Regions from separate parts of the Delftia sp. Cs1-4 genome, predicted to be linked through region 1. Evidence: riboswitches for the same ligand, from Rfam matches in the RefSeq annotation. Region 1 holds a riboswitch; each other region holds the start of a gene.
What was found. Region 1 has a riboswitch for glycine ahead of gcvT (glycine cleavage system aminomethyltransferase GcvT). Riboswitches for the same ligand answer to the same signal wherever they lie in the genome.
Positions count from the first base shown of each region.

Region 2: linked by a shared signal. The riboswitch ahead of DELCS14_RS02350 (D-amino acid dehydrogenase) and the one ahead of gcvT (glycine cleavage system aminomethyltransferase GcvT) in region 1 are both predicted to bind glycine.
Region 3: linked by a shared signal. The riboswitch ahead of DELCS14_RS15470 (PBP1A family penicillin-binding protein) and the one ahead of gcvT (glycine cleavage system aminomethyltransferase GcvT) in region 1 are both predicted to bind glycine.

Region 1 covers NC_015563.1:2,858,838-2,865,183, reverse strand. Annotated here, with positions in the region: gene DELCS14_RS12565 (DMT family transporter) at 15-506, opposite strand; gene DELCS14_RS12560 (LysR family transcriptional regulator) at 605-1,534, shown strand; gene DELCS14_RS12555 (fatty acid--CoA ligase) at 1,550-3,154, opposite strand; glycine riboswitch at 3,324-3,435, shown strand; glycine riboswitch at 3,451-3,569, shown strand; gene gcvT (glycine cleavage system aminomethyltransferase GcvT) at 3,587-4,762, shown strand; gene gcvH (glycine cleavage system protein GcvH) at 4,898-5,272, shown strand; gene gcvP (aminomethyl-transferring glycine dehydrogenase) at 5,344-6,346, shown strand, end outside.
Region 2 covers NC_015563.1:512,420-518,765, forward strand. Annotated here, with positions in the region: gene DELCS14_RS02340 (PhaM family polyhydroxyalkanoate granule multifunctional regulatory protein) at 1-152, shown strand, start outside; gene DELCS14_RS02345 (FIST N-terminal domain-containing protein) at 229-1,464, shown strand; gene DELCS14_RS02350 (D-amino acid dehydrogenase) at 1,533-2,864, opposite strand; glycine riboswitch at 2,957-3,067, opposite strand; gene DELCS14_RS02355 (invasin domain 3-containing protein) at 3,719-6,346, shown strand, end outside.
Region 3 covers NC_015563.1:3,523,384-3,529,729, forward strand. Annotated here, with positions in the region: gene DELCS14_RS15460 (penicillin-binding protein 2) at 1-1,060, opposite strand, end outside; gene DELCS14_RS30015 (D-alanyl-D-alanine carboxypeptidase family protein) at 1,137-2,372, opposite strand; gene DELCS14_RS15470 (PBP1A family penicillin-binding protein) at 2,391-4,691, opposite strand; glycine riboswitch at 5,117-5,224, opposite strand; gene DELCS14_RS31250 (signal transduction histidine kinase) at 5,947-6,192, shown strand.

The DNA of each region.
Region 1 (6,346 bases):
CGTCCTCGCGGCGCTCATGGGGCCGCCGCTGAACGGGCCGTCCCGCCCTGCACCACCAGCAGCACGCCACCCAGGATCAAGGCCACGCCGGCCAGGCGCGTCGCATTGACCGGCCGTGCGCCCAGGCCCATCAGGCCGAAGTGGTCCACCAGCACCGAGACCACGATCTGCCCCGCCACCACGCAGACCAGGAAGCCGCCTGCGCCCAGCCTGGGCGTGACGGCGGCCGCGCTGGCCACATAGATGGCCCCCAGTACACCGCCTATCCATAGCCACCATGGCCCCGCTGCCGCCTGGGCCATGGCCGGAGCGGGCGCGCGCAGCACCCACAGTGCAGGCACCACGACCATGACGCTCACGGCCAGCGAGACCAGCGCGCCCCACAGCGGGTGGCCCAGCAGGCGGCCCACCAGGGCATTGCTGGCGGCCTGGAATGGCAGCATGGCCCCCGCCAGCAGCGCCAGGGCCACGGGAGCAAGGGCGGTGAATGTGCTTTTACCTGTCATGCGGCAAGACCTTTCTTCTTCTGTCAATCGATGCCTGCATGCTCTCGCATCCAGCACGTTGATGAAAATCGTTTGTGTGCACGGTCTATATTCATGGCATGGATGAACTGCGCCGGATCGACCTCAACCTGCTGCTGGCCCTGCACGCCCTGCTGGCCGAAAAACATGTGACGCGCGCGGCCCTGCGCCTGCACAAGAGCCAGCCGGCCATGAGCCATTCGCTGGCGCAGCTGCGCGAGCATCTGGGCGACCCATTGCTGGTGCGGCGCGGTGGCCGCATGGCGCTGACGGCACGCGCGCAAGGCCTGGTGCAACCGCTGGCGGATGCGCTGGGCAGCCTCAACGGCTTGCTGGCACAGGCGGAATTCGACCCGGCCCACGCACGCGGACGGCTGCGGCTGGCGCTGTCGGACTACGCATCGCGCATCGTGCTGCCGCCGCTGATGCGGCATCTGCGCCAGCACGCACCCGGGCTGGACCTGGCCATCAGCCAGTCCACGCGCGAGGTGATGCTGGCCCAGTTGGCCGATGGCGAACTGGACCTGGCACTGGGGCCCTTCCCCGACGCACCCGACCTGCCCGAAGGCATCGAGGTGCAGGATCTGTTCCAGGAACAATTCGTGAGCGTGGCCGACCAGGCCGTGCTGCCGGCACGCGGCGGGCTGTCACTGCAGGACTGGCTGCAGCGCCCGCACGTCATGCTGGCCATGCGGCCCGACGCCAGCGAGGAAATCGAGAAGGCGCTGGCCGCCCAAGGCCTGAGCCGCCGCGTGGTGCTGGCCCTGCCCCACTGGAGCGCGGCGCTGGAGGTGCTGGCAGGCACCGACCTCGTGCTGACCGTGGGCAGCCGCGCCATTGGCGACCTGCGCCGCCACAAAACGCTGCGCCGCTTCACGCCACCGCTGAAGCTGCCCCGGTTCGCCTACCAGCAGGCCTGGCATGTGCGCAAGCAGGGGGATGCCATGCATCGGTGGCTGCGCAACTCGATGGCGCAGTGCTGCACTGCGCAGGGGCAAACACAGAAGTAAGTGCAGGCCGCAGCCTCAGGCCGCCACCACCACCCTCAGCAACTGCTTCTGTATCTTCCCGCTGGCCGTCTTGGGCAGGGCCTCGCGGAAGTGGTAGCGGCGCGGGCGCTTGTAGGCGGCCAGGCGGTCGCCGTGGACCAGGAAGGCGTCCAGCGCCTCGGCCGTGGGCCTGGCGCCAGGCTTGGCGACCACGTGGGCGGCGACGATCTGGCCCCAGCGCTCGTCGGCCTCGCCGATGACGGCGACCTCGAGCACGTCGGCGTGTTCGACCAGTGCGTCTTCCACTTCGCGGGGATAGACGTTCTCGGCGCCCGAATTGATCATGTAGTCGATGCGGTCACGGATCCAGAGATAGCCGTCGTCGTCGATGTGGCCCAGGTCGCCCGTGTGGTACCAGCCGTGCGCCAGCGCGCGGGTGTTGGCGTCAGGGCGGTTGAGGTAGCCGGCCATCATGCAGGGGCCGCGCACCAGGATTTCGCCCACCTCGCCGGGCAGGCAGGCTTCGGCCGGATCGGTGGGGGCGTTGTCTTCGCGCAGGCGCGCCACGATGAGGTCATGGCCCATGGAGGGCAGTCCCGCCGAGCCCGCGTGCGAAAGCTGCTCGCGCGGCAGGAGGATGGACATGCAGGGCCCCATCTCGGTGGTGCCGTAGACCTGGACCAGGTCGCTGCCGACCTTGCGTGTCCATTCGCGGATCAGGTGCGGCGCCATGGAGGCGCCGCCGTACTCCACCAGCCGCAGCGCGGGCGCCTGTTCGGGCGAGGCAATGGGGTCGGCCAGCAGCATGGTGACCATGGTGGGCGCCGCGAAGAAGAAGCTCACGCGCTCTTCGCGGATCAGGCGCCAGGCCTCGGTCACGTCGAAGCGGCGCAGCAGCACCTGGGTGGCACCGGCCTGCAGGCGCGGCAAAAAGCTGGTGTGCAGCTCGGCCGTGTGGTTGAGCGGCGCCATGGCCAGGCCCACGTCGTCGCGCGTGAACTGCATGGTCTGGTGCATGAGGGCGTTGTGCGCCAGCTTGCTGCGGTGCGTATGCAGCACGCCCTTGGGCCGGCCCGTGGTGCCGCTGGTGTACATGAGGATGCAGGGGTCGCTCTCGCGCACATGGGCCTGGGGCGGCGCGCTGCTGCGGCCCCTGGCCAGGGCGGACAGGCGCTGCGTGGCCCAGACCGGCAGCGGGTCGGCCGGGGCATCGTCGGCAAAGATCCAGTGCTCGATGCCTGCGCCAGTGCCGCCGCCTTCGGCCTTGAGCAGGGCCTGGGCGCGCGCGGCCACCTCGCCGCCCTCGTGCTCGAACACCAGGGCGCGCGCAGCACCGTCCTTGAGGATGAAGGCCAGCTCCTGCGCCGCCAGCCGGTAGTTGATGGGGTTGAAGATGGCGCCCAGGCGCGCGGCCGCCAGCATGGTGAAGACAAAGGCCGGCGTGTTGTAGAGAAAGGCCGCGACCACGTCGCCATGGCCTATGCCCAGCTCGGCCAGGCCGTGGGCGTGGCGGTTGACTTCGGCATCGAGCCGGGCGTAGGTCCAGGCGCGGCGCTCGCCGCCCTCCCACGCGACCAGGGCCTCCTTGTTCGGCAGGTAACGTGCCGGCCAGGCCAATGTGTCTCCCAGCGTCTGCTGCATGTGCGCTTCTTCCTTCTCGCTCACGAGATTTCATATATCGATGCATCTCAATGTAGGAGATTTTTTAGACAGTTATGCAATTTGCAAATGCATCCATGCAGGCAAGCGCATGGAGCTGGGGCCGGCCCGCGGAAATCCCGAAGCCGCGCGGGCGCTGGCCGCAGCTAGAATGCGCCGGTCAGGAGAGAGTGCCCGCCCGGCCGCAATGGTCACAGGCAGCGGCACCGCCGAAGGCGCAGGGTTCGTCCCGAACGCTCAGGCAAAAGGACTGGCACCGCCTGCCGCCACGGCCGCAGGCGTTCCTAGCTGGAGAGAGATGCAGGGCACGGCGGTGTGCCCCATCCACCGAAGGAGCAAGCCCCACGCATGGAAGGTGCGGGTGAATCTCTCAGGTAAAGCGGACAGCAGGGCAGGACATCCCGGGATTCCGGGATGGCGTTGTGCCTTGCCCCTTGCCGAAAAGAGAGTCCCTCCTTGACCGCTGCCTCCACCACCGATCTGCTCAAGACCCCGCTGTTCGACCTGCACCAGGAACTGGGCGCGCGCATGGTGCCGTTTGCCGGCTACTCCATGCCCGTGCAATACCCGCAGGGGCTGATGGCCGAGCACCTGCACACGCGTGAGGCGGCAGGCCTGTTCGATGTCTCGCACATGGGCCAGATCAGCCTGCGCGGCCCGGATGCCGGCGCGGCGCTGGAATCGCTGCTGCCCATGGACGTGCTGGGCCTGGGCGAACACCGCCAGCGCTACGGCCTGCTGCTCAACGACGCGGGCGGCATTCTGGACGACCTGATGTTCGTGCGCCGCGAGGACGACCTGTTCCTGATCGTCAACGGCGCCTGCAAGCACGAAGACCTGGCGCACATAGAGGCCCGCATCGGCCAGCGCTGTGAAATCGAGCCCCAGTTCGACCGGGGCCTGCTGGCGCTGCAGGGCCCGCAGGCAGCAGCCGCCATGGAGCGCCTGCTGCCCGACACGGCCGGCCTGGTGTTCATGACGGGCGGCTACTTCGACTGGGAAGGCGCCGAGCTGTACATCACGCGCAGCGGCTATACCGGCGAGGACGGCTTCGAGATCTCCTTGCCCGCCAGCCACGCCGAGGCCTTTGCCCGTGCCCTGCTGGCCCAGCCCGAAGTCAGGCCCGTGGGCCTGGGCGCGCGCAATTCGCTGCGCCTGGAAGCCGGCCTGTGCCTGTACGGCAACGATCTGGACACGACCACCACCCCGGCCGAGGCCGCCCTGAACTGGGCCGTGCAGAAGGTCCGCCGCATTGGTGGCGAGCGCGAAGGCGGCTTTCCCGGCGCGGCCACCGTGCTGGCCCAGCTGCAGTCGCCCGAGCTGCTCACGCGCAAGCGCGTGGGCCTGGTGGCCCTGGAGCGCGTACCCGTGCGCGAAGGCACGGAGCTGCTGGATGCCAGCGGCCGCAAGGTCGGCGAGGTCACCAGCGGCCTGCTGTCGCCCACGCTGAACCAGCCCGTGGCACTGGCCTATGTGGAGCCGGGCAGCGCCGCCATCGGCACCACGCTGCAGGCCATGGTGCGCGGCAAGGCCGTGCCCATGCAGGTGCAGGCCACGCCCTTCGTGGCGCCCCGCTATCACCGCGGTTGAGGACAGCCTGCGCGCTTGGCGTGGATCGAGTTCGGCGGATTCGTTTTTCCTGCCATCGCATGCCGCTACAGTGCGCACTGACCTTTCTCAAACCGCCTTTCACAGGTTTCTTTTCAGTTTCTATCGGAGCAAGCCATGAGCATCCAGTATTCCAAGGACCACGAATGGATCAACGCCGCCAACCCTGACGCGGCCATCGTCGGCATCACCCTCCACGCGCAGGATGCGCTGGGCGACGTGGTGTTCGTCGATCTGCCCGCCGTGGGCACCAGCTTCAACCAGGGCGATGTGGCCGGCGTGGTCGAGTCCGTCAAGGCCGCCGCCGATGTCTACATGCCCGTCAGCGGCGAGATCGTCGAAGTCAACGAAGCCCTGCGCGACGACCCCTCCCTGGCCAACAGCGACCCGCTGGGCGAAGGCTGGTTCTTCAAGGTCAAGCTCAGCGACGCAGGCCAGTTGGCCGCGCTGCTCGACGAAGCCGCCTACACGGCCTTCGCACAGAGCAACTGACGCCACTTTCCGGCCAGGACGGGCGCCAGGGCCCGCCCTGGCGCTTTTCAGCTTTTGAGACAGGTCCCTCCATGCTGATGTCCTCCACCCAGCCCCTTGCCGCCCTCGAGAACGCCACCGAATTCGTGGCCCGCCATATCGGCATTGCGCCCGAAGACGAGGCCCACATGCTCAGCGCCATTGGCGCGGCATCGCGCGATGCGCTGATCGACGCCATCGTCCCGCCCTCCATCCGGCGCCACCAGCCCATGGCGCTGCCGCCAGCGGCCACCGAAGCCCAGGCGCTGGCCGAACTCAAGGCGCTGGCAGGCCGCAACCAGCTGCTCAAAAGCTTCATCGGCCAGGGCTACTACGGCACGCACACGCCCGGCGTCATCCTGCGCAACATTCTCGAGAACCCCGCCTGGTACACGGCCTACACGCCCTACCAGGCCGAGATCTCGCAAGGCCGCATGGAGGCCCTGGTCAACTTCCAGACCATGGTCTGCGACCTGACGGCCATGCCGATTGCCAACGCCTCCATGCTGGACGAGGCCACGGCGGCCGCCGAGGCCATGACGCTGGCCAAGCGCTCCGTCAAAAGCAAGAGCAACCGTTTCGTGGTGGCCGGCGATGCCCACCCCCAGACCATCGAGGTCATCCAGACGCGCGCCGCGCCGCTGGGCATCGAGGTGCTGCTGGCCAACTCGCTGGAGGAATGGAACCAACTGATGGAGGGCGACTACTTCGCCGTGCTGGCCCAGTACCCCGCCACCAGCGGCCGCATCGACGATCTGCGCGCCGACGTGGACAAGGCCCATGCAAAGCAGGCCGCCTTCATCGTGGCCACCGACCTGCTGGCGCTGACCCTGATCACGCCGCCCGGCGAATGGGGTGCCGACATCGTGGTGGGCACCACCCAGCGCTTTGGCATGCCCATGGGCGCAGGCGGCCCGCACGCCGCCTTCATGGCCTGCCGCGACGAGTTCAAGCGCTCCCTGCCCGGCCGCCTGGTCGGCGTGAGCGTGGACGTGCATGGCAAGCCCGCCTACCGCCTGGCACTGCAGACGCGCGAGCAGCACATCCGCCGCGAAA
Region 2 (6,346 bases), 2.3 Mb from region 1:
CCAAGGCGGCTGCGAAAGCCCCACCGAAAGCTCCGGCCAAAGCGCCAGCCAAGGCAGCGGCCAGGAAGACGGCGGCAAAGACCACCGCAAAGACAACAGCCAAGGCACCGGCCGCAGGCAAGGCGCCGGCCAAGAGCCGGCCACCGCGCTGAGCGGGACGGCGGCACCCATGGATGGTCTAGAGCCCTCCGCAAGCCGGGCGCTGGCAGGGCTAGAAAGAAGGTTGGAATGTCGTTGTTTCCTGTAGGCCATGCCAGCCATTCCGACTGGCGCGCCGCGGCCGACGCGGTGCTGCTGCAACTGCGCTCGCAGATGGCCGATTCGGGCCACGCGCAGCGGCCCCGACTGGGCCTGGTGTACCTGTCCCACGCGCATGCCGCCCATGCAAGACCGTTGCTGCAGCATCTGGCCAGGGCCTTGCCCCATGTGGCGGACTGGGCTGGCTGCTCGGCCGGTGGCGTGCTGGCCATGTCCCATGAATACCTGTCCGGCTCCGCGCTCGCGGTGATGCTGCTCGATGTGCCGGCCGCGCACTACCGCCTGTATTCGGGCCTGGCGCCCTTGCATGCGCCGGGCGGCGAGGCCGGGTTCACGGCCCATTCGGCCCTGGTCCATGCCGGAGGCGGCCAGCCCGAGCTGGCCGAGTTGCTGTACGAGCTGTCCGAGCGCACCGAGTCCGGCCTGCTGTTCGGCGGCGTGGGCGATGACGGGGACGATGGCGTGGAGGGCGTGCAGATCGCCTGCCGCACCGAGGACCTGCATGCGCAGCATGCGGATGCGCGCGGCATTTTTAGCGGAGGCTTCTCGGGCGTGGCCTTCGGTGCGGGCGTGCCCTGCATCACGGGCATGGCCCAGGGCTGCGTGCCGCTGGGCGAGGGCCTGGAGATCACCGAGGCGCGCGGCGCCCTGGTCACCGGGCTCAATGGCGATCCGGCCTTGCAGCGCCTGCTGCAACTGCTGGGCGTGGAGCTGGAAGGCAGCGACTGGCAGCCCGCGCTGACCACGGTGCGCAGCACGCTGGCGGCCATTGCGCCGCCGGGCCGGGGCATGGCCCACGGCGTGCTCACCGAAGAGGCCCAGGTACTGACCCTGGTCGGGCTGGACCCGCTGCGCCAGGGCGTGGCCCTGTCATCGGCCGTGGAGGCCGGGCATTCGGTGATCTTCTGCCGCCGCCAGGCCCAGGTCGCGCGCCAGGAACTGCTGCAACTGGGCGCTGCGCTGCGCGATGCGGCGGAGCCCGAGGAGGCGGCGCCCGAAGGCGAGGCACAGCCCCGCATCCGTGGCGCCATCTACATCAGTTGCCGGGGCCGCGGCGGCGGCCTGTTCGGCGGCCCCGATGCCGAACTGCGCACCCTGCGCCACGCACTGGGCGATGTGCCATTGATCGGCTTCGTCGCAGAAGCCGAGATCATGGACGCCCGCCTGCACCGCTTCGCCGGGGTGTTGACGGTGTTCACTGCTTAGGCGTCGCACACGCCGTACACGCCGTACACGCCGTACACGCCGTACACACGGTACACACCGTCTGAACCTCAGACCGCGCGCGGGCGCACCGTGCCTGCGCTGCGATCCGGGTCCATGGCTGCGGCCCCCAGAAAATCGAAATCCACGGCCGGCTGCCTGCCGCTGACCAGGTCGGCCAGCGCCATGCCGGAGCCGCAGGCATGGGTCCAGCCCAGCGTGCCGTGGCCGGTGTTCAGGAACAGGTTGGCGATGGGCGAGCGTCCGATCAGCGGCACATTGCTGGGCGTGGCGGGGCGCAGGCCGCTCCAGAACTGGGCGCGCCCGGTATCGCCGGCGCCAGGGAACAGCTGCTGCACGCGCCGCACGATGGCCTCGCAGCGCACGGGGTCCAGGTTGCGGTCGTAGCCGTTGAACTCGGCCGTGCCGGCAATGCGCAGGCGGTCGCCCTGCGCGCCGGTGTAGCGCGAGAACACCAGCTTGAACTCATCGTCCGTGAGGCTGACCTGGTAGGCCTTGGCGGGGTCCAGCACCGGCAGGGTCACGGAGTAGCCCTTGGCCGGGTAGATGGGCAGGTGCAGCCCCAGCGGCTGGGCCAGCAGCGGGCTGAACGAGCCCATGGCCAGCACATAGGCGTCGCCCTGGATGCGTTCGTAGCGGCCATCGGCATTGGTCACCTCCACATGGTCGATATGGCGGCTGGCGCCCGCACCCGTGGTGCGCAGCGCCATGACGTGGTGGCCGTGGCGGAACTGCACGCCCGTGGTGGTGGCAATGCGTGCCAGCTCGCGCGTGAATAGGTTGGCGTCGCCCGATTCATCCTCGGCCGTATAGGTGGCGCCTGCTATCTGCCCGCGCACATGGGCCAGGGCCGGCTCCAGGCGCACGGCTTCGTCGGCGTCGATCAGGCGGCGGTCGCAGCCCAGGGCCTGCATCTGCTCGGTGGGCTTGAGCGCGCCCTCGAACTCGCGGGCGTTCGTGTAGAAGTGCAGGATGCCCTGCATGCGCTGCTCGTACTGGATGCCGGTGTCCGACCGCAGCTGCTGCAGAGCCTCTCGGCTGTAGGTGCCCAGGCGAACGATCTGCTGGATGTTGTGGCGCGTGCGCGCGGGCGTGCAGTTGCGCAGGAAGGACAGGCCCCAGAGCCACTGGCGCATGTCGGCGCGAAGGCGGAACAGCAGGGGGGCATCCTGCCGGCCCAGCCAGCCCAGCAACTTCAGCGGTGCGCCGGGGTTGGCCCAGGGCTCGGCGTGGCTGACCGAGATCTGCCCGCCGTTGGCAAAGCTGGTTTCGGCGCCGGGCGCAGCCTGGCGGTCGATGACGGTCACTTCATGACCGAGAGATTGCAGATAGTAGGCCGAGGCGGTGCCGATCAGGCCGGCTCCGAGAACGATGACGCGCATGACAATGCCCTTTCAAAGGCATGTGCCGGTCACGCGGAAGCTGATAGCTATGGATTCAATAGCAAGCAGCCGGCGTCCGTCGTGACGCAGCTGCCGCTCCCCCTGTCCTTGGTACCTGAGAGATTCACCGCCGTCCATGGGAACGGGGCTTGCTCCTTCGGTGCGCCGCATATTGCGTGCGGCGGCTCTCCAGACGGCATGTTGTGTTTGCAGTACGGAACCTGAGCGTGTATGGGAGTTTGCGCCTTCGGTGAGGCTCGGCACCGTGGTGCCCGCCTGCTCTCCTGCAGGGGCGATTCTATGTGGCTTGCGCAGCCGGTTCCAGTCGTACTCGGGATACCACCAGTTACTACCTGTATGTGGTGTGGTCGATTCAGGGTATTCCCTAGATCGCTCAAGCGCCTCCCTCGTAGCGCTGGCACGAGTCTCCGACTGCATGTAAAAAAACTATTGAAATAGAAAAAAACATGATTTAGCCTATCGATGTGTGCAGTGGTTTGTCAGTGCATGTTCTGGTCGATTGGACCTGCATGGGTTAACCATGAGTTGTGTATATGTCTGATAGGCGACTTACCGTTGCACAGGTGCAGGTCCATGGAAACTGGTCCGGCACTGAAAAAATACAAGCACGGTGAATATGGTTTGTGGAGGGAGGAATGATTTGCGTCGCAAACCCGACTGAAGGTGTGTCCGGCTCAATGGGCAGCGGAGCAGCTCGCAAACGTTGATGGAAATCCACCTTTTTGATTGACGCGCAGGATCTGCGCGAAACATTTTGCTTCCAACCTCACCGGCTGCAAGGTGAGTTGTGAGCTCGTGATTCAAATAGAACTATTCGAGGTACGGCGATGCAAATGCGCTGGGTACAACTGATGGCTATTGCCATTGGGAAAATCATTTTCCTGTCATATCTCCTTGAGAAAACGGGGAATATCATGCATGCTCTCAATCGCCTGCCTGGTTCGGCATTTTTTCGCAAGTGGCGTGCAGCGAAGTGCCTTTTCTCTTTGCTGCTGCTCTCATGCGCGGGTATCTCATCCACGGCACTGGCGGCGACCGTCGTCTTCACGGTCACAGACAACAGCGACGCTCCCAATGCCAATGCAACGACACCAACCACCTGTGTCAGCACGTTGGGGGGCACCTTTGCTGGCGCATGTACGCTGCGAGCGGCCATTCAGGCAGCCAACTACACGCTGCAAACGCTGGATCCGAGTGCCGATGTTTCCATCGTCTTTGCGCCGACACTGACTACGTCGGTACGAACCATACAGAGTGGGACATCCAAGGATGCGGCCGGAAACCTCCATCCGTATGTCGACAATCAGACGGTTTACGTGCGCTGTGCCAACACATTCGTCAGCGGAGCCCAGTCCGGCGCCGTGACGGGAGCCACCAATGCCTGTGGTCAAACCCAGATGATCAGCGGCGGCGATACGGGCACCACCACTGGTGCCGGTGGCGCCTGGTACTGGATCAAAGGCACCGTGCCAGCCGGCACGGGCTCATTGACCATCGATTTCGGGGGAGTCATACAAGTCCAGAACTGGGCGGACTCCGCCTGGGAAACCTTTTATCTTGGTGGGAAGAATATCACTCTCACCAATTCGCCCAACATGACCTGTGGCGAAGCGGTATTCGTCGTTGGCTCCTCAGCAAACAATGTCATCATTGATCGCGTCGGTCTGGTGAATGTGGCGCCAACCCCTGCGGGAGAGGGGACGCCGTTCAACTGCGAGCTGTACGCGGAGATTCATCAAGGCGCACAAAACGTATTCTTTGCCAATAGCACAATCAACTCCGCGATATGGAATGGAAATTACGGCAATAACAAGGGCTCGGCCATTTCCGTTGCCGCAAGCAACGGTGCAGGCACGGTTTCCAACATCGTTGTCGATAATTTCACGGTAACGAATCTGCCCAACCCTATCGGGGGAATGCAGCTTGAGCAGTTTTTCCAGGTCATGTCGAACATGACCGTCAACGGATTGACGATCAAAAATTCGAATATCGCACTGAGCCCGACTGGTGGAAATGCGCCCAGGGCCGTGGTGTCGGTTGATGGAACGATCAGCCTGGCCAATGGAATTGGTCTGGCCGTGACGGGTAATACCTTCTCGCTGCCTATCGCCGCCTATACCGGGTCATCGCCAACGCATGTGTCGGCACCAACGGTGAATACGGCAGCCTCAGGCACGACGCAGGTAGTGACGGTGACCGATAACAACTTCACTGGCGGCGGGGACGGGGTGAATATCGGTGGTACGGGTACGGCACCAGGATTGATTGGCAACAACAAGATGACAAGCCAGTCGAGAAGTGCCATTCGTATCACTACGCGTGATTTCTTCAAGATTTCTCAGAACACGCTGTTTTCCGTGCCTGTGGCTGCAAACTCAGGCATCAGTTTGCTGACGACGGGCAATGGACAAACCGGATGGACCCCCACCCTTGGCGTTGGCGCCAGTGACACCGCCGCCTGCACCTGGACATTCAATATCACGGCAAATGCCAATGCGAGCGAGCCGGCACCGTACACGGTGGAAGCCTTTTGGTCACCGACCGGCGCGGGCGTCAACGACGCGCAGGTCTATCTGGGCTCCGAAACCATGGCCGGAGCCTCGGGAACGCTGACCGTTCCTTCGTATCTCAGCGGCCAGGTGCGAGTCACAGTGACGGACAGCAATTCCGGTGGAGCCCAGACCTCGCAGCTTTCAACGGCGGCAAGCGTCACCGGTTTTCCCTGTGCCCTGAAATCCGGCGTTCTGGCGACGACCAACAATCAACCTGTCGGCAGCAGCGACTTGCTGGAGGTCTACATTGTTGACGGCCAAGGCAATGCCTGGACGGGGGGCAGTGACACCGTTACCTTCGCAGCGCCGCCTGCAGGTGTCACGTTCAATGGCAGCTCCGCCGCAGTCAGCTGCACGACCAACTCCAGCGGAAAGTGTGCGTCTCCCATCAATGCCAGCAGCAGTGTCGCCGGAACATTCACGACACCCGTGACCTTGTCGTCGTCAGTCGCTGGTGCCACGTTCTCCAATCTTCCATTGGGTGGAAGTCCGGTATCTGGCGCAGTGACCTATCAGCCTTCGCCGGTTGCTTACAGCTTCACCGCGCTGCCGGCCAGCACGACCGGTTCTGAAATCGCCGCGAGTCCGCCATCGATTGCGGCCAACGGCGTCTCCACCAGCACCTTGGCCGTGCAGTTGAAGGATGCTTTAGGCAACCTTGTCACCACCTGTACCGATACGGTGGCCTTCACCCTCAATGCGGGGACGCAAGGCGTTCCTGCCGTCAGCGTCACGGGCTGCAGTGCCGGCATGTATACGGGGACGGTGACATCGCCGGTGCTGGTCGGCAGCGGAACCTTCGGGTTCACCATCAACGGGTCTGCGGCTGTTGCCACCGCAACGGTCTCCTATGTGGCCGCAACGCCGAGCACGAGTGCATCGACGATAGTCGCCACACCGGCATCGATC
Region 3 (6,346 bases), 660 kb from region 1:
TAGCAATGACCTCTCTAGCTGTTAGAACACCGAAATTACCCACATCGGATATCCGGCTTCCCTGGTAGTTAAGAACGCCGGGGCGTGTATCGAAAGTGGTTAGCGGCGTCAGTTTTTTTAGCTGCAAGGCGGCCCCCATTGCCAAAGGTTTGATAGCGGATCCGGGCTCAAAACTATCAACAACGGCAGTGTTTCTTGAGTTGGCAAAGGACGAATGGTTTCTGTCCAAAGGGTCGAAACTAGGATAATTAGCCAAAGCTAGAACTTCGCCAGTCATTGCATCCAAAACGACAGCACTGCCGGATGTCGCTTTGTTTTTTATGACTGCTTCGCTAATTTTTTGATATGTGTAATGCTGGATGGTGCTGTCAATAGACAATTGAATATCGGAACCGTTAATAGGAGCGACTTCCTCACCCACTTCGGCGATCACTTTGCCAAGCCTGTCTTTGAGTACGCGTCTAAGTCCTGGAAATCCACTTAGCTCGCTTTCAAAATTTAGTTCAATTCCCTCCTGGCCTCGTCCTTCCACATTTGAAAAACCAACTACTTGGGATATTGCTGCGCCGAGTGGGTAATGGCGCTTATGCTCCAATCTCTCGTATATTCCTTTAATCTTTAAGGATGCAATTTTTTCAGCCAGGGAAAAATCAATGTGGCGTTTTAGCCATACGAAATTTCCTGCACGAACATTCGACAGTCTCTTTTCCAGATCCTTGGAATCTATTTCCAAAAGAGCAGCCAGCACTTGCAATTCTTCTTGGCTAGGTTTTGCTTGTTTACGATCGGCCCATATACTTTTGGCCGGTGCACTTGATGCCAGAACTCGACCATCCCTATCTAGGATATTTCCACGCATAGGAAGATGATTTACTGTTCTTGTGTATCGAATGTCACCTTGATGTAAGAAGAAATCGTTGCCAATAAACTGCACCCAAATGGCACGAAAGCAAATAATAGTAAATCCTAAGAAGAAGATAATCATGATGAGCTTGCTGCGCCACACAGGAGTCCTTGTCGCCAATAGGGGACTATTCGAATATGTTACAGATTTCACCAATTTCGATAAACCTAAATTCAGCAGATATTCGTAGTTGACCTAGATGTAAAACATAGAAATGCATCTAACATTTTCGCTATATCTTTGAAAATAACCCTAGAAATTGGTTTACTAGATTTTTCGAATGGATGATAAATGCATGAAAAAGTCTTTTTGGATAGCTACCTTTAATAATTTCCCGAGAAACCAATAAAGGATGTCGGCTTATAAAAACACCGTCTCTGGTCATTATTTTTACCCATCCTGCCTGCTGGCCTTTCTCAAGAGGCGCAGTTAACGGCTCATCCACTTCGAAATCAATGACCAAATTTTTTCTATCTGTTTCTTTTGGCACAGCAATGGACACATCTCGATCTACGACAAGTTCTACATTTAAGATGTCTCCTTGCCACACTCGCACTGATTTGACTACACGATCTTTCTCAAAAAGGACCTCCCACCTGAAAGCACTGAACCCCCAGTTCACGAGTTTGAGTGTTTCAAGCTTCCGTGAATCCTTAGATGTGGCGCCCATGACAATGCTGATAAGTCTGCGGTCATGCCCATTTTCATCTTCGCGATGCGAGGTTGTAGCGAGGCAATACCCAGCAGCATCTGTATATCCAGTTTTTCCGCCATCAAAACCATGATCAATATCCAATAATGCATTTCTATTCAATTGCCTAATTCCATTAAACGTATATTCTTTTAATGAAAAATATGAATGAAACAGTTTTGGATGATCCTTCAGAATTTGACTCATTATTTTTGCCGCATCCATTGCACTCATTTTGTGATTTTCATTTGTCAATCCAGTCGAATTAGCAAAATTCGTATTTTTCAAATCCCACTCTTTTGCTTTGTAATTCATCATTTGAACAAAGCCCTCCACTGACCCGCCAATTGCTTCCGCCAGTACAACAGCTGCGTCGTTACCAGATTGAACTATTAACCCGCTTAATAACTCATCCATAGTAGGAGACATTCCCATGGCCAAAAACATCAACGTACCGTTTCCCAGCCGCTCATCCCAAGCACGCTTTGAGACTGGCAGACGCTGATCGAGCGATATACGACGGTGCTTGACTGCGTCAAATGCCAGATAAGCCGTCATCAATTTGGTTAGCGAAGCAGGATGTACTGGATCGTTCGCATTATTTTCAGCGATGACCTGGTGTGTATAAGCGTCAATTAGCACATAGCTTTTAGCATCCAGAGGAATTGATCTACTAATCTGTGCAAAGACATGCTCGCTATTGAACAAAGTAGCACAACAAATTGTTAGATACAGATATACTTTTGGCAAAATTTGGGTAACTGCAACCATTTTCATACTCAACTGGATTCCTATTTACTTAATATCGCAAGAATAGGGAGATCGAACATAATTCGACATAGAATTCGAACATATCCTTTTCTCGAGAAATTCTGTGTAAATATAATCTCCGCCAATAAGAGAAACTTCTGGTGGAACGGTTACTTGTATTTCAGGCCTACCGCTCAATGCTTGCTCCATGAATTTGATCCAGACCGGCAATGCGATTGTTCCGCCAGTGACAGCACCTAAGCTCTTTGGATCGTCATAACCAATCCAAGTGGTCGCCGCGATTCCTCCGGCGTAACCCGAAAACCAGAGATCCTTGGATCTGTTGGATGTACCTGTTTTTCCTGCGACATCCTCTCTTCCCAATCTAAGAGCCTGCCTGGCTGTTCCGCTGCGCACAACATCTCTAAGTAAGGAATCGACAATAAAGGCATTTCTTTCCGAAATTACCTGATGCCTAACGCTAACATCCGGTGCCTTATACAATAAATCACCATTACGCTGCCTGATGGACTTGATTAATATAGGGGACACCATCGCTCCATTGTTCCCAAACACAGAAAAGGCTTGTGTAAGATGCATTGGAGACGTCAAACCGGCCCCCAGAGCTAGAGGAAGCCCAGGAGGATGAAAATCGGGAATAAAACCAAAAGATAGAGCCTTGTTACGGACATAGTCCTCACCTGCGGCTTCCATCACATTCACTGTTGCCACATTTTTCGACCTAATAAATGCGCGTCGAATGGTGATATCACCTTCATAGTTGTTTGCATAATTTCTTGGAGCCCAGGATGCGCTACCTCGCTGCGCCGGCTTGACTACTCGACGTGTGTCATCCACGATGAATCCGGGAAAGAATCCTTTTTCGATAGCTGCACCATACACAAACGGTTTGAATGTGGAGCCAGTTTGTCTTTGAGCTTGAGTGACATGATTAAAGTTGTTGAGAGAAAAATCAAATCCCCCAGTCATTGCAAGAATATTCCCACTTTGCATATCCATTGCAATCATGGCACCTTCCATATGTGGCTTCTGACTAAGCACCCATTTATTTTGGGCGTGCTGTTTTACACGTACCACCGTTCCTTTTTCAATTCGTCGTTTACGTGAAATAGAACTTTTTGTCAGTTCCAAGACGGAATATGCACCTGACTCAGAAAATAATGTAATCACCTCACCATTTCTGAACATTGCCTTGACAATTCCGTTGGGTAATACTTCGGTGATAACGGCCGCTTTGAATACGCCACTATCTGGGAAGTTAATGAGAAATTTTTCTATATTTTTTTTGTCCAGTACTTTTTCTTCGACATTAAATCTTCCCTCCACGCCCTCCCATCCGCGAATTTTTTGCAAGCGCATCAGCCCATCTCTTAATTCCGTATGAGCAGCCTTTTGTAGGCGTGTATCTATTGTTAGTTCGACATCAAAACCTTCCTTATATGTGCTTTCCCCATAGTGTTCGTAGATCATTTTGCGCGCTTCTTCGACTGCAAATTGCACAGAGGAATCCCTGGTGTTAGCCCTCTTTGTAATTTTTACTTCTTCTGAAATAGCTTGAAGAAACTCTTCTTGATTCAAATAATTAAGCTCCTTCATTCTTTCTAGAATATAGTTCTTCCTAATCATTGCTCGTTGATAGTTTGCGACTGGGTTAAAAGCTGATGGAGCCTTAGGGAGGCCAGCTAGCACGGCGGATTCTGAAATGCTCAACTCACTCAAACTCTTATTGAAATAAGTTGATGCTGCGGCTGCGAACCCATAGGATCTCTCACCCAGAAAGATTTCGTTTACGTAGATTTCAAGTATTTGATCTTTAGAGAAAAGTGCTTCAATCTTGAACGCCAACATGATCTCTGCAATTTTTCTTATATAGCTCTTTTCCTTGGAAAGAAACATATTGCGAGCTACTTGCATGGTGATCGTGCTGGCTCCCTGGGAATTTTCTTGGCTAGCAATATTTCTGACTACCGCTCTAAATACTCCAGAATAATCCACGCCTCTGTGATGGTAAAATTTTGCATCCTCTATTGAGATAATTGCATTTTTCAGAGCCCGAGGAAACTCTCTAATTGAGACTATCTCACGACGTTCTTCGCCATATTCAGCCAGCAGTTCCTCACTAGCTGCGTAAATTCTTAGAGGTTGGGCGGGTCGATGGTGAAAAAGGTTAGCCACATCTGGCAGAGTTTTTTCTATTTCATTTGCAACATAAATTATCACTGGTACGAAACAAATAAAAAATCCGCAAAAAAAAGCCAGGACAGTACGAATTGCGGAATAACCAGTACTTTTATATCTAGTGTTTTTTGTTTGATCTGCAACCATCATTGGCACCTAGCTCTATTGATTTTTGAGGCTATAAATCTATCAAGCAGCATTAACCGCCACATTGAATCCAGTGGTTTTATTTAAAGCCCAAAAATCAAAAATTAATGATCTATCAAGATCAAATCATCGAACCGACACGACGAATTTAACCAGTGCAAACGCAGATGGTTTTCCCGTGTGAATGTCGATCTTCTAAATCAGTGGATGTCTTGTGGGCGGTGGCCGGCACGCATTGCCATTCGCATCTTCTGAAATATTCGATTTCTCGCCGAAAAATGATGCGAGAGAACCAGAATTTTGAAGAATGCAAATAAGAACGGCAAAAAGACCCAATGCCAAGATAGCTTTGTAGCTCATGGCCAAATCTTTCATTGATGTATACCGTGTCTGAAATGGCGGTGGATGCCAAAGACGGTATAGATGCCGCTCCCCCTGTCCTCGGTACCTGAGAGATTCACCTGTTGACCAGACAACAGGCTTGCTCCTTCGGCGCGCTACAGCGATTGCAGCGACTCTCCAGACGGCGTGTTAGATGTGCAGTACATCCCCGGATGAGGGGAACCTGAGCGTTTATGGGAGTTTGCGCCTTCGGCAGAGGTAAAGGCTACCTCTTTCTCCTGCCAGGTCATCTTACGTCAGATGCGCTATTTACTGGCTTTCAGTTTCCTTACCCTACTTGACCAAAGTCAAGTGTGTCTACTTCGATGAAGCGAATTAGTTCTCGTAGAACTGTTAACATTTGTTAATTGAGACAATTTTTAATATTTCGTCAGAATAGAGCGCCTGAGACCTAGGACGCATCGCACCCACCAAAAAAGCCTCGACAGGAAGTTCCTGCCGGGGCTTTTGTGTTTTGCCGAATGGACAGCTAGGCGGCAAGCAACTCTCTGATCAGCCACCCAATGCTCTCGCTTCGATGCATCCACGCTGGCGCGCAGCACAGCGGCCTTGAAGCCCCGGGCTTCCAGGTGCATTCGCAGCCTGGCGGCCCTGTGCTTTTTCTTCAGCACACAGCTGCATCAGCCAGCTTTCCCTGATGAGGGCCGCCGCCGTGAATGAGTTGCTGATCTTGCGCAACGGCAGCGCTGCTCTGTCCAGATGCCGGAGGAAGCCCCGCACTTGCCTGTCTTGAGGTCGCCCTCACGAGCCAGCCCAACCATCCACTCACAGCAATGATCCCCAAACCAAAATCGCCGTCCCCGCCAGCGGCGATCTGACCCCCTCCTCCACCCGAAGCCGCGCTCCATTCCCCATGATCCAGGAGTCTGAAGAGATTGCCCTGCTCCGGGAGGAAAACGCCAGGCTGCGGGCGCAGCTGGCGATTGCCACGGCGGGCCATGGCAGCGCCGTGCAGGGCGCGGGTGCCAGCGATCAGGACCCCTTCGATGCACAGGTAGCCGATCAGAAAACGCTGTTCTCGGATTTCATCGAGCATCTGCCTATAGGTCTGTGCCTGGTGAGCCGGGGTGGGCAGGTGTTGATGTCCAATCCGGCCTAGCGCCATTTCCTGCCGGAAAGCCCTCCACCATCGCTTGTGGCGCCCGAAGAAGACCGGGGGTGCTGGCGCAGTTGGGACCAGGAAGGCAAGCCGATCCCCAGGGACCAGTTTGTGGGCGCCAGGGCTGCACGTGGCGAGCTGGTTCGGCGTGGCG